2 regions of the Paeniclostridium hominis genome follow, and region 1 is predicted to be linked to the other one. Evidence: riboswitches for the same ligand, from Rfam matches in the RefSeq annotation. Region 1 holds a riboswitch; the other holds the start of a gene.
What was found. A riboswitch is a leader RNA that binds a small molecule or an ion and turns the genes downstream of it on or off. The one in region 1 is predicted to bind cobalamin.
Positions count from the first base shown of each region.

Region 1 (5,405 bases):
GTGGAGCTAAAAAAACTATAGATCATTTAGAGTCTAAAGGTATAAAAGCAGATAGATTGTTTATACTAGAAAATGGTCAAAAAGGTTGGCCTCATGATGAATTACTAGAAAAATAAATTTTAAGAGCTATTTTAATAAAAGATAGCTCTTTTTTATATGCTAGGTTAATTTATAGGAATATAATTATTCTTATAAATTTAAAAAATATTAAATTTATTTTCAATTTTTGTTTAAAGCAAATGTTGACGGGTATATATGTATTATAACAAGTTAATAAGAAATTAATATGAATTAATTTTAATTTATTAATATAGATAAGGTTAAAGGGAGGATTTTAATATGAAAAAGTTTGTTTGTACAATATGTGGATATATACATGAAGGAGAAATGCCACCAGAAGTGTGTCCTATATGTAAAGCGCCAGCTAGTAAGTTTGAGGAAATGAAAGGTGAAATGGTTTGGGCTGATGAACATAGAATAGGTGTAGCCCAAGGTGTTGATGAAGAAATAGTTGAAGGATTAAGAGCTAATTTTACAGGAGAATGTACAGAAGTAGGAATGTACTTAGCAATGAGTCGTCAAGCAGATAGAGAAGGATATCCAGAAGTAGCAGAAGCTTATAAGAGAATAGCATTTGAAGAAGCAGAACATGCAGCTAAATTTGCTGAATTATTAGGCGAAGTAGTAGTAGCAGATACTCAAGCTAACTTAAAAGCAAGAGTAGAAGCAGAATACGGAGCAACTGATGGAAAATTAAAATTAGCTAAGAAAGCTAAAGAATTAGGATTAGATGCTATACATGATACAGTTCATGAAATGTGTAAAGATGAAGCTAGACATGGTAAAGCATTCTTAGGTTTATTAAACAGACATTTTGGGAAATAATATAATAAGAGGAATTATATAATTCCTCTTATTATATTAACTAAAAATCAGAAAAATTTTGAAATTTATGATTTAATATAGTAATATAGGGTAGTATATATATGAGTAAAGTCAAAAGTTAACAAAATTAAAGGTTGAATTGATAGGGAAATTAATAAAAAGTTTATATAAATTTAGGAGGATTATAAATATGAAAAAATTTGTTTGTACAATATGTGGATATATACATGAAGGAGAAATGCCACCAGAAGTGTGCCCTATATGTAAAGCACCAGCTAGTAAGTTTGAAGAAATGAAAGGTGAAATGACTTGGGCTGATGAACATAGAATAGGTGTAGCACAAGGCGTAGATCCAGAAGTAGTAGAAGGATTAAGAGCTAACTTTGTAGGAGAATGTACAGAAGTAGGAATGTACTTAGCAATGAGTCGTCAAGCAGATAGAGAAGGATATCCAGAAGTAGCAGAAGCTTATAAGAGAATAGCATTTGAAGAAGCAGAACATGCAGCTAAATTTGCTGAATTATTAGGCGAAGTAGTAGTAGCAGATACTCAAGCTAACTTAAAAGCAAGAGTAGAAGCAGAATACGGAGCAACTGACGGAAAATTAAAATTAGCTAAGAAAGCTAAAGAATTAGGATTAGATGCTATACATGATACAGTTCATGAAATGTGTAAAGATGAAGCTAGACATGGTAAAGCATTCTTAGGATTATTAAATAGACATTTTGGGAAATAATATATAAAGGAGGAAATCTAAATAGATTTCTTCCTTATTTATTTTCAATATATTTAAGTAAATAGAAAGTATAAATTGCATTAGACAAAATACTAAATAGGCAATTTTAGTCGTTGGATGATGTATAAGAAATTAAATTAGTAAATATGGTTAAAGGATTTTATCAAACTAAATTTTTAGATAAATATCTTTATACTGTAATAATACTAGTTTAAATATAATATGATTAAAATATAAAGATATCTAAATATAAATAAAGGAGTAATAATATTTTTATAGAATACTATTACATATGATGAAAATTTAATATACTATATTATAGGTTTTTATTTATAAAATTAATAGGGAAAGAGGTTAAAATCCTCTGCAGCCCCCGCTACTGTTATGCTGATGAAACTTTTTATACCACTGTGACTTAATATAAGTTATGGGAAGGAAAAGTAGTAAGATGAAGCTAAGCCAGGAGACCTGCCTATAATATATAAATTAATTTCTTCGGGGTGAAGGAAAATAGTTTAAAATTTGTATATAATAAGTTGATGATGATTATTTTGTATACAAACTATTAAGTTATATTAATCCTAATCCCGGTATTGGGATTTTTTTATTTTAAATCCTAATATATAATTAAGCCCCTAATCTTATTAGATTAATATAAATAAAGAAATTATATTTTAGCCTAACTTTAGCTCCTTAGATTTTATCTAAGGAGTTTTTATTTAATTATAAAGACGATATGATTTTAAAGATTGTAAATTATGGATATCATTAATATGTAGAATTAATAAATTTGAATTAATATAGATAATAGATTAAAATATACATATAACATTGACTGTAGGAGGTAATTAATGGATATAGATTCGCTAAACCCCGCCCAAAAAGAAGCGGTACTTAAAACAGAAGGACCAGTACTTATATTAGCAGGAGCTGGATCTGGAAAAACGAGAGTTTTAACAACTAGAATAGCTCATCTTATGAAAAATAAAGGAGTACATCCTAGTAATATATTAGCAATAACATTCACAAATAAAGCGGCAAATGAAATGAAGGAAAGAGTTGAAGAAACCATAGATTCAGATGTAAAAGATATGTGGATAACAACTTTCCACTCATGCTGTGTTAGAATGCTTAGAAAAGATATAAATAGAATAGGCTATAATAGATCTTTTGTTATATATGATAGTTCAGACCAAGTAACTTTAGTTAAAGATTGTTTAAAAGAACTTAATTTAAGTGACAAAGCATTTGAGCCTAAAGTTGTTATAAGTTATATATCTGGAGCAAAAGATAAATTACTAACTCCTAAAGAATATAAGGATATGCATAGAAATGATGCTAGAATGAGTAAAATTGCTGATGTATATACACTTTATCAAGATAGATTAAAAAGAAATAGTGCACTTGACTTTGATGACTTAATAATAAAGACAGTAGAATTGTTAAAGACTGAAGAAAGTGTACTAGCTTATTATAGAAATAAATTTAAATATATAATGGTTGATGAGTATCAAGATACAAGCAAAGCTCAATATGAATTTATAAAATTATTAGCTAAAGAGCATCAAAATATATGTGTTGTTGGAGACGATGACCAAAGTATATATGGTTGGAGAGGTGCAGATATAAGAAATATACTTGAATTTGAAAGAGATTATGAAGATGTTCATGTTGTAAAATTAGAACAAAATTATAGATCAACTCAAGTCATATTGGATGCTGCAAATACAGTTATATCTAACAATATAGAAAGAAAAAGAAAAAAACTGTGGAGTGAGCAAAAAGAAGGGGAAAAAATAAAGATACAAGTTGCAAATGATGAAATGGAAGAAGCTGATTTTGTAGCTGATAATATATGGAGAATCCATAGAAAAGAAAATAAACCTTTCAAAGATTTTGCAGTACTATACAGAGCAAATGCACAGGCACGTGCTATAGAAGATGCTTTAAATAGAAGTCAAATACCTTATAATATATATGGTGGTACTAAATTCTATGAAAGAAAAGAGATAAAGGATTTAGTTGCTTATTTAAGAGTTCTTCAAAATGTACAAGATGATATATCTTTAAAAAGAATAATAAATGTACCTAAAAGAGGAATTGGACTTAGAACTATAGAAAAAATAGAAGATAGAGCAAGTTTAAGACAAGAAAGTATATTTTCTGTGCTTTTAGATGTAGATACTAATTCAGATATATCTACAAAAGCTAGAGCAAATATAAATGGATTTGTAGATTTAATAGGAACACTTAGAGTAATAAAAGATGCTTATTCCGTAAGTAAGCTTATAGAAAAGGTACTTGATGTTACAGGGTATTTAGATGAACTTGAAAAAGATAAAAGTGAAGAATCTCAAGATAGAATAGATAACTTAAAAGAGTTTATATCTATAGCTATAGAATTTGAAAATACTAGTGAAGAAAAAGATTTAGAAACTTTCTTAACTAATGTTGCTCTTACTTCTTCAGAAAGTGATGATGAAGAAGACGATAGAGTATCTCTTATGACTATACATACATCTAAAGGACTAGAGTTTCCTGTAGTTTATTTAGTTGGTATGGAAGAAGGATTATTCCCAATATCAAGGGCCGTAAGATCTATGAGTGAGTCAGATATAGAAGAGGAGAGAAGACTTTGCTATGTTGGGATAACAAGAGCTAAAAAAGAGTTATATATGACACTTACAAAGAAAAGAACTCTTTATGGAAAAACTAATCCATCTATACAATCAAGATTTATGGAGGAATTACCAGAAGAGTGCATAGAAAAATTAAATAAAGAGGAGCATGAGCTAAGTTATTCTAAAGCAAATTACAATATATTAGATAAGTATAAGCAAAAATATATGAAGTCTATGAATAAGGCAAATGTTGCAAGTAAGGTTAATGCTACTATAAAAGAAAGTAAAACTGAATCTAATGTTGATGATATAAAATTAGGTTCTAAGGTTCATCATCCTAAGTTTGGGGTAGGAACTGTAGTAGCAGCTTCTGGCTCTGATTTAACAATAGCTTTTAATAATCAAGGTATAAAGAAAATAAATAAAGAATACACTACATTAGATTTACTATAAAATTTAATATAATTAAGGGGGATTTAATATGAATTCAAAAGAATTTGCTAGAAATTTAATCGGGTTTATAGAGAAAAGTCCAACAGCTTTTCATTCAGTAGAAACATCAGAAGAATTATTAAAATTGAATGGATTTAAAAAACTTGATGCTAGAGACAAGTGGACTATAGAAAAAGGCGGAAAGTATTACACAACTAAAAATTCATCAGCTATAATAGCTTTTACTGTTGATACTGATAATTTAAAAGAGGATGGATTTAGAATAATAGGTTCTCATTCAGATTCACCTTCATTTAGAATTAAACCAAATCCAGAGATGGAAGTTGAAAAAACTTATTTAAAACTAAATACAGAATGCTATGGAGGACCTATATTAAACACTTGGTTAGATAGACCACTAGCTATAGCAGGTAGAGTTATATTAAAAGGAGAAGATATACTAAGACCTGTTGAAACTTTAATAAATATAAATAGACCTATATGTATAATACCTAATTTAGCTATACACATGAATAGACAAGTAAATGAAGGCGTAGCTTTAAATAAGCAAAAGGATATGTTGCCATTAGTAGGATTATTAAATGATACATTAGAAAAAGATAATTTCTTAATAAAAACTATAGCTAATGAGTTAGGAAGAAAAGTAGAAGAAATACTTGATTTTGATTTATTTTTATATGAATATGAAAAAGGTATGCTAATAGGACCAA
Region 1 is NZ_JACRWD010000004.1:600-6,004, forward strand. Features, by position in the region: gene H8891_RS10580 (rhodanese-like domain-containing protein) at 1-116, shown strand, start outside; gene H8891_RS10585 (NADH peroxidase) at 340-885, shown strand; gene H8891_RS10590 (NADH peroxidase) at 1,076-1,621, shown strand; cobalamin riboswitch at 1,925-2,111, shown strand; gene pcrA (DNA helicase PcrA) at 2,473-4,695, shown strand; gene H8891_RS10600 (M18 family aminopeptidase) at 4,724-5,405, shown strand, end outside.

Region 2 (5,405 bases), on a different contig from region 1:
TTCAAGTGCATCTGATTCCATATTTAATTCTAATAATCTTCCCATATTTATATCTCCTTAGCGTATCCCGTTAGTGTTAACTAAAAATTTATTTTTACTCTATTTATATAATAATATATTGAAAGTATTATATCTACAATTTAACTACTTATATAATACCCATTTTTAAAATTAAAAATCACTAGCCTAAATTTTGGCTAGTGATTTATTAGAATATATATTTTTATATAAGACATTATAGGCATTTATTAATATATACAAGTTATGCTAATTTTTGATTTAATGTTTCTACAAAAGAATTTATCTCATCTAAATAAGCTTTACTAAAATGACCTTCAAAGTCTATTAAATTTTTAAACTCTTTAGGTAAACTTGTATCTATAGTATTTATTTGATTATCATCTTTATTTATAGTGAAAAATCCTAATTTTTTAAACTGAAAATCTTCTATATTATTTTCTATAAATTTTTTAATTTCATTAGATATTTCTCCATTAACTAAGTTTATACCTATTAAAATATTGTCATATTTATCTAAATAAAAAGATGAATTATATTTTGTATTTCTAACATCAACCTCTAAATCTAATTTTTCTGATAAAGACATTGCTAAATTTTTAGTTATTCCATTATTACTTCCATATGCTATTAAAGTACACATTAACATTACCTCCATCATTATTTAGTATATATTATTTATTTAATTTATTCTTTATATGTTATACTATATACTTTTTTCCTTTTTTGTGCAACTATTTTTATAAAAAAAATCATATTTTTTATAAAAAAACACCATTTAGTATATACTATATATTTATTTTGTGTAAAACAAAAAAATTCTTAGAATAAATCTAAGAATTTTTTAATCAAAATATTAATCATTTAAAGAAATATTATTTTTTAAACTATTAAAGTAGATATAAAGTTCTTCTTCTTTTTTAAATAAAGGTAAATTCATATTCTTATGAACTTTTACAAGCCAAGGAAGATTTAATCCAGCATTTACTATAGCTTTATCTTCTTTAAATACAGTTTCACAATCTCCTTCTATTACTACATTTCCTTTATTAAGCACATATATGTAATCACAAATTTCATATATCAAATCCATATCATGACTTGATATAGCTATTTTAATTCCTTTATCACATAAATCTTTTAATATTTTTACTATAGCCTTTGTACTTTCAGGATCAAGCCCTGCTGTTGGTTCATCTAAAAGAACTACTTTATTTTCCATAGCTATTACAGATGCTATTGCTATTCTCTTTTTCTGACCATAACTTAAAAAATGTACTGGCTTATTTATTAAATCTAGGGCATTAACAAGCTCTAATGCTCTATGTACTTTTTTATCTACTTCTTTTTCATCCAAACCAATGTTTCTTAAAGAAAAAGCAACATCGTCATATACTCTTGAATAAAATATTTGCTTATCTGGGTCTTGAAATACTATACCTACTTCTTTTCTTAAGTTATATAAATCTTTTTTCTTATAACTTAATTCTTTATTATTATAAAATATCTTTCCATCAGACGGTTTTAAGATACCTACTAAATTCATAAATAAAGTGGATTTTCCAGAACCATTTGCTCCAATTATTCCAATCATATTTCCATTTGAGAAATCTAAACTTATATTATCTATTGCCTTATTTGATTTATCGTACTTGTATGTTAAATTACTTACCTTAAACATAGTTCTCTCCTATATATGAAATTTCCCATCATACAACTTTATATCTAAAGTTATACTCATTTCCTCATATCTTTTCATCATTCTAAAAAACAAGACTTTTATAAGTAGTGCCGTTGAATTATACGAGTTTTTTAAATTTGTATACCCAAATTTTAATTGCTGTGATTTATATATATTTTTTACTTCTTCTAAGAAAATAAATATAAATCTATACATTAAAACCATAAGTTCTAATAATGTATCTGGAATATGCAATTTTTTAAATATAATTATTAACTGATTAAATGGAGTAGTAAGTATTAAAAAATAAATAGATATAACTGAGCTCATAGCTCTTAGTAATATATGTATAGAATTCTCAATTGCAAATTTAGTCGTACCTATATAAAAACTAAATATTTTTATATCAAATAAAAAATCTTTATTTTCAAAAGATATATTAACTAAATTAAGTGTAGTTCCTATAATTAAAAAATATATAGGTATCTTTAAGCACTTTATATACAATTTAATATCAACTCTTGCTAAAAACACAATTAACATGCTTATAAATAACATTATTAATAAATGTAGACTAATACTATTAGTTATTAAAGAAATTGCCATAAAAATAAAAGTAACACCTACTTTAATCATTGGATTAGCATTTGTTAGATTGCTATTATAAGCACATTTATCAATTTCTAGCATTTACCTTTTTTACCTTTTCTAGAACCTAAATAATATCCTATAAATCCAGCTCCTATTGCTGCTTGTGTAGAGAATAATAAACTTTCTATTTCTCCACTAGGTGGTTCGTATAAGCTACTAAACCATGGTTTATAATCTGGGTTTATTTCAGAAATTAAATTTTCTGCTTCTCCGTCAGCTCCCCCATACTCAGCTTTAGAATTTAAAAGTAAAGGAGTTATTATAAGTATTATTGTTAAAGCAAGTAATATAAAGTTTTTAGTTTTAGTTTTCGAATTTGCACTCATTATCTTCAACTCCTTCTTCATTATTTTGTGTTATTAAATTATATACTAAAGTAGTTAATAATCCTTCTGCTATAGCTATAGGTATTTGAGTCGTGAAAAATACTCCTAAGAATTTAACTGCAGATCCAATCACTCCTCCTGCAGGATCAGGAAATGCTAGTGCTAATTGTATTGCTGTAACAGTGTATGTAGCTAAATCGCCTAATGCCGCTGCTAAAAATACACTCACACCAATACTTAAATTTCTTTTTCTACAAAACTTAAATATTAAATATGAAACTATAGGTCCAACTATTGCCATTGAAAAAGCATTAGCTCCTAATGTAGTAAGTCCACCATGTGCAAGTAATATTGCTTGGAATAATAATGCTATTGTCCCTATTACAGCCATAACAGCTGGCCCAAATAATATTGCTCCTAATCCTACTCCAGTAGGGTGTGAACAACTACCTGTTAATGATGGTATTTTTAGTGCTGATAATACAAATACAAAAGCTCCTGCTAATGCTAATAATACCTTTTTCTTTGGATCTTTTTTAACTATTTCATTAATTGCCTTTAATCCATATACGAAAAATGGAATAAATACTATGGTCCAAAGTATTGACCATTTTACTGGTAAAAATCCTTCCATGATATGCATAGCGCTTGATGTAGTCGGGTTTAACAGTACAATTAAAACACCGGCTACTACGGATAGTGTTAAATAATTCATTTTAGTACCTCACTTTTTATTATAAATAATATAAATTTTTGTGATAAATTAATTTATAAATTTAAATATAGTTTTTAAGTTTATCAGGTACAAAAAAAATCCTAACTTTTGGATTAGGATTTAAATAACATCTTAAATAATACCTAAGCCTATAAAAAACCAAGATATTACTTTTTTAATTATTTTCCTTCATCCCGAAGAAACTAATTTAATTACTGTAGGCAGGTCTCCTGGCTTGGCTTCATTTTACTCCTTTCCCTTCCCATAATATACATTACAGTGGTATTTGAAAGTTTCATCAGCTTCACAGTAGCGGGGACTGCAGAGGATTTTAACCTCTTTCCCTTTTAATCTTATTTCTAAAAACCTACAATAGATATATTTAATTTATCACATATTTATTAATTCTATAAATATCTTTATATTCCTCTAATTTTCTTAGATTTATAAAATTAACTAATACTCCATTATTCTAACAAATTTCAACAAAATAATCTAGAGAGTTTATTTTTTTATAAACTCTCTAAAAAAAATAATACTATTTAATAAGATTCATATATATAAATAAATGTAAATTTTATAATTTATTGCTCATTGTTAAAAAACTGCTCATTTTGAGCTATATACTCATTATTAGGGTTAATCTTATAAGCCTCATTATGATGTTTTATAGCTTTTTCTATTTTATTTATTGTATAATAACAAACAGTAAGTTGAAGGTGAGGTTTCCAAGTCCAATATTCTGGAGAAATAAATCCATAACAATTTTTTGGCATTTCCAAGTTGAATATACTTTCATACCAACTTATTGCTTCTTCATATCTACCTTCCTCTTTAAAGCAATCTGCTAATCTATACACTGCTTCAGCTCTAGGAGATGTATATTCAAAAGTTTTATATATACTTTCCCTAGCATTTTTGTAATCACCTTTAAAAAAATAACAATCAGATACCTTACACATAGCATCTATTTTTTCTTCTACCCACACATCCATATTACTAAATTCAGTAAGAATTTTTATAGCATCATCGTAAAACTTATTATAATAAAGCTCTTTTCCGTAATAATAAATATCTCTTGTTGATAATTTATGACCTTCATCTAATTTTTTTCTATAAATTCTAAGATTCCTATCTCCTGCATCATGTAGTTTTTGATGTGTTATTGCTACTTCACTTTCATATACATTCCCACTAACTCCTAAGTATTCATGTATAAATCCAACCCATTTAAAATTATTTTTTCTTTTAACTAATCTATTTCTTTTATATCTTAACAATGGTTCTCCACTTTCATCTAATCCTCTGTGGTCTGTCATTGTAACTGTGTCTATATTAGAAGTTAAATTTTTCTTTATATCTAATAACTTGATTTGATCTTCTTTAAATAATACCTCATCTGCATCTATCCAAAATATATAGTCTTTTGTAGCTTTACTAAAAGAATAATTTCTAGCGGCAGCAAAATCATCTATCCATTTAAAATCATAGATTTTATCAGTGTATTTTTTAACTATTTCTTTTGTTTTATCTGTTGAGCCTGTATCTACTATTATAATTTCATCTACTATGTCTTTTACACAATCTAAACATCTTCCTATAACATCTTCTTCATTTTTTAATATCATGCATAAACTTATAGAAATCATTCTTTGCCTCCATCAAATAATTTTTCTATTTCAGGCATAACAATAGACTTATCAAAATCAAATTTTTCTACTTCCTTTAAATTTCTTATATATAAATCCCTTATATCTTTATTTAATATCATAAGTCTAAGTCCATAGTATAATCCATCTTCACTATTTGAAACCATAAGACCTAATTTATCTTTAAATAAAGCCCTTGATCCATGATTATCTGTTGCAACTACTGGTTTTCCTAATACCATAGCCTCTATGATTGCAAGGCCTAATGCTTCTGCATAAGACGGTGATACAAACACATCACACATTTTTACCCATGGATAAGGATTTTTTTGATATTCAATTAATTTACAGCTACTTTCTAACTT
Region 2 is NZ_JACRWD010000001.1:1,607,673-1,613,077, forward strand. Features, by position in the region: gene H8891_RS07795 (hypothetical protein) at 1-45, opposite strand, end outside; gene H8891_RS07800 (flavodoxin domain-containing protein) at 263-661, opposite strand; gene H8891_RS07805 (energy-coupling factor ABC transporter ATP-binding protein) at 875-1,699, opposite strand; gene cbiQ (cobalt ECF transporter T component CbiQ) at 1,709-2,389, opposite strand; gene H8891_RS07815 (energy-coupling factor ABC transporter substrate-binding protein) at 2,383-2,676, opposite strand; gene H8891_RS07820 (energy-coupling factor ABC transporter permease) at 2,654-3,391, opposite strand; cobalamin riboswitch at 3,595-3,777, opposite strand; gene H8891_RS07825 (glycosyltransferase) at 3,976-5,040, opposite strand; gene H8891_RS07830 (glycosyltransferase) at 5,037-5,405, opposite strand, start outside.
Region 2: another riboswitch for cobalamin. It lies ahead of H8891_RS07820 (energy-coupling factor ABC transporter permease); the one in region 1 lies ahead of pcrA (DNA helicase PcrA).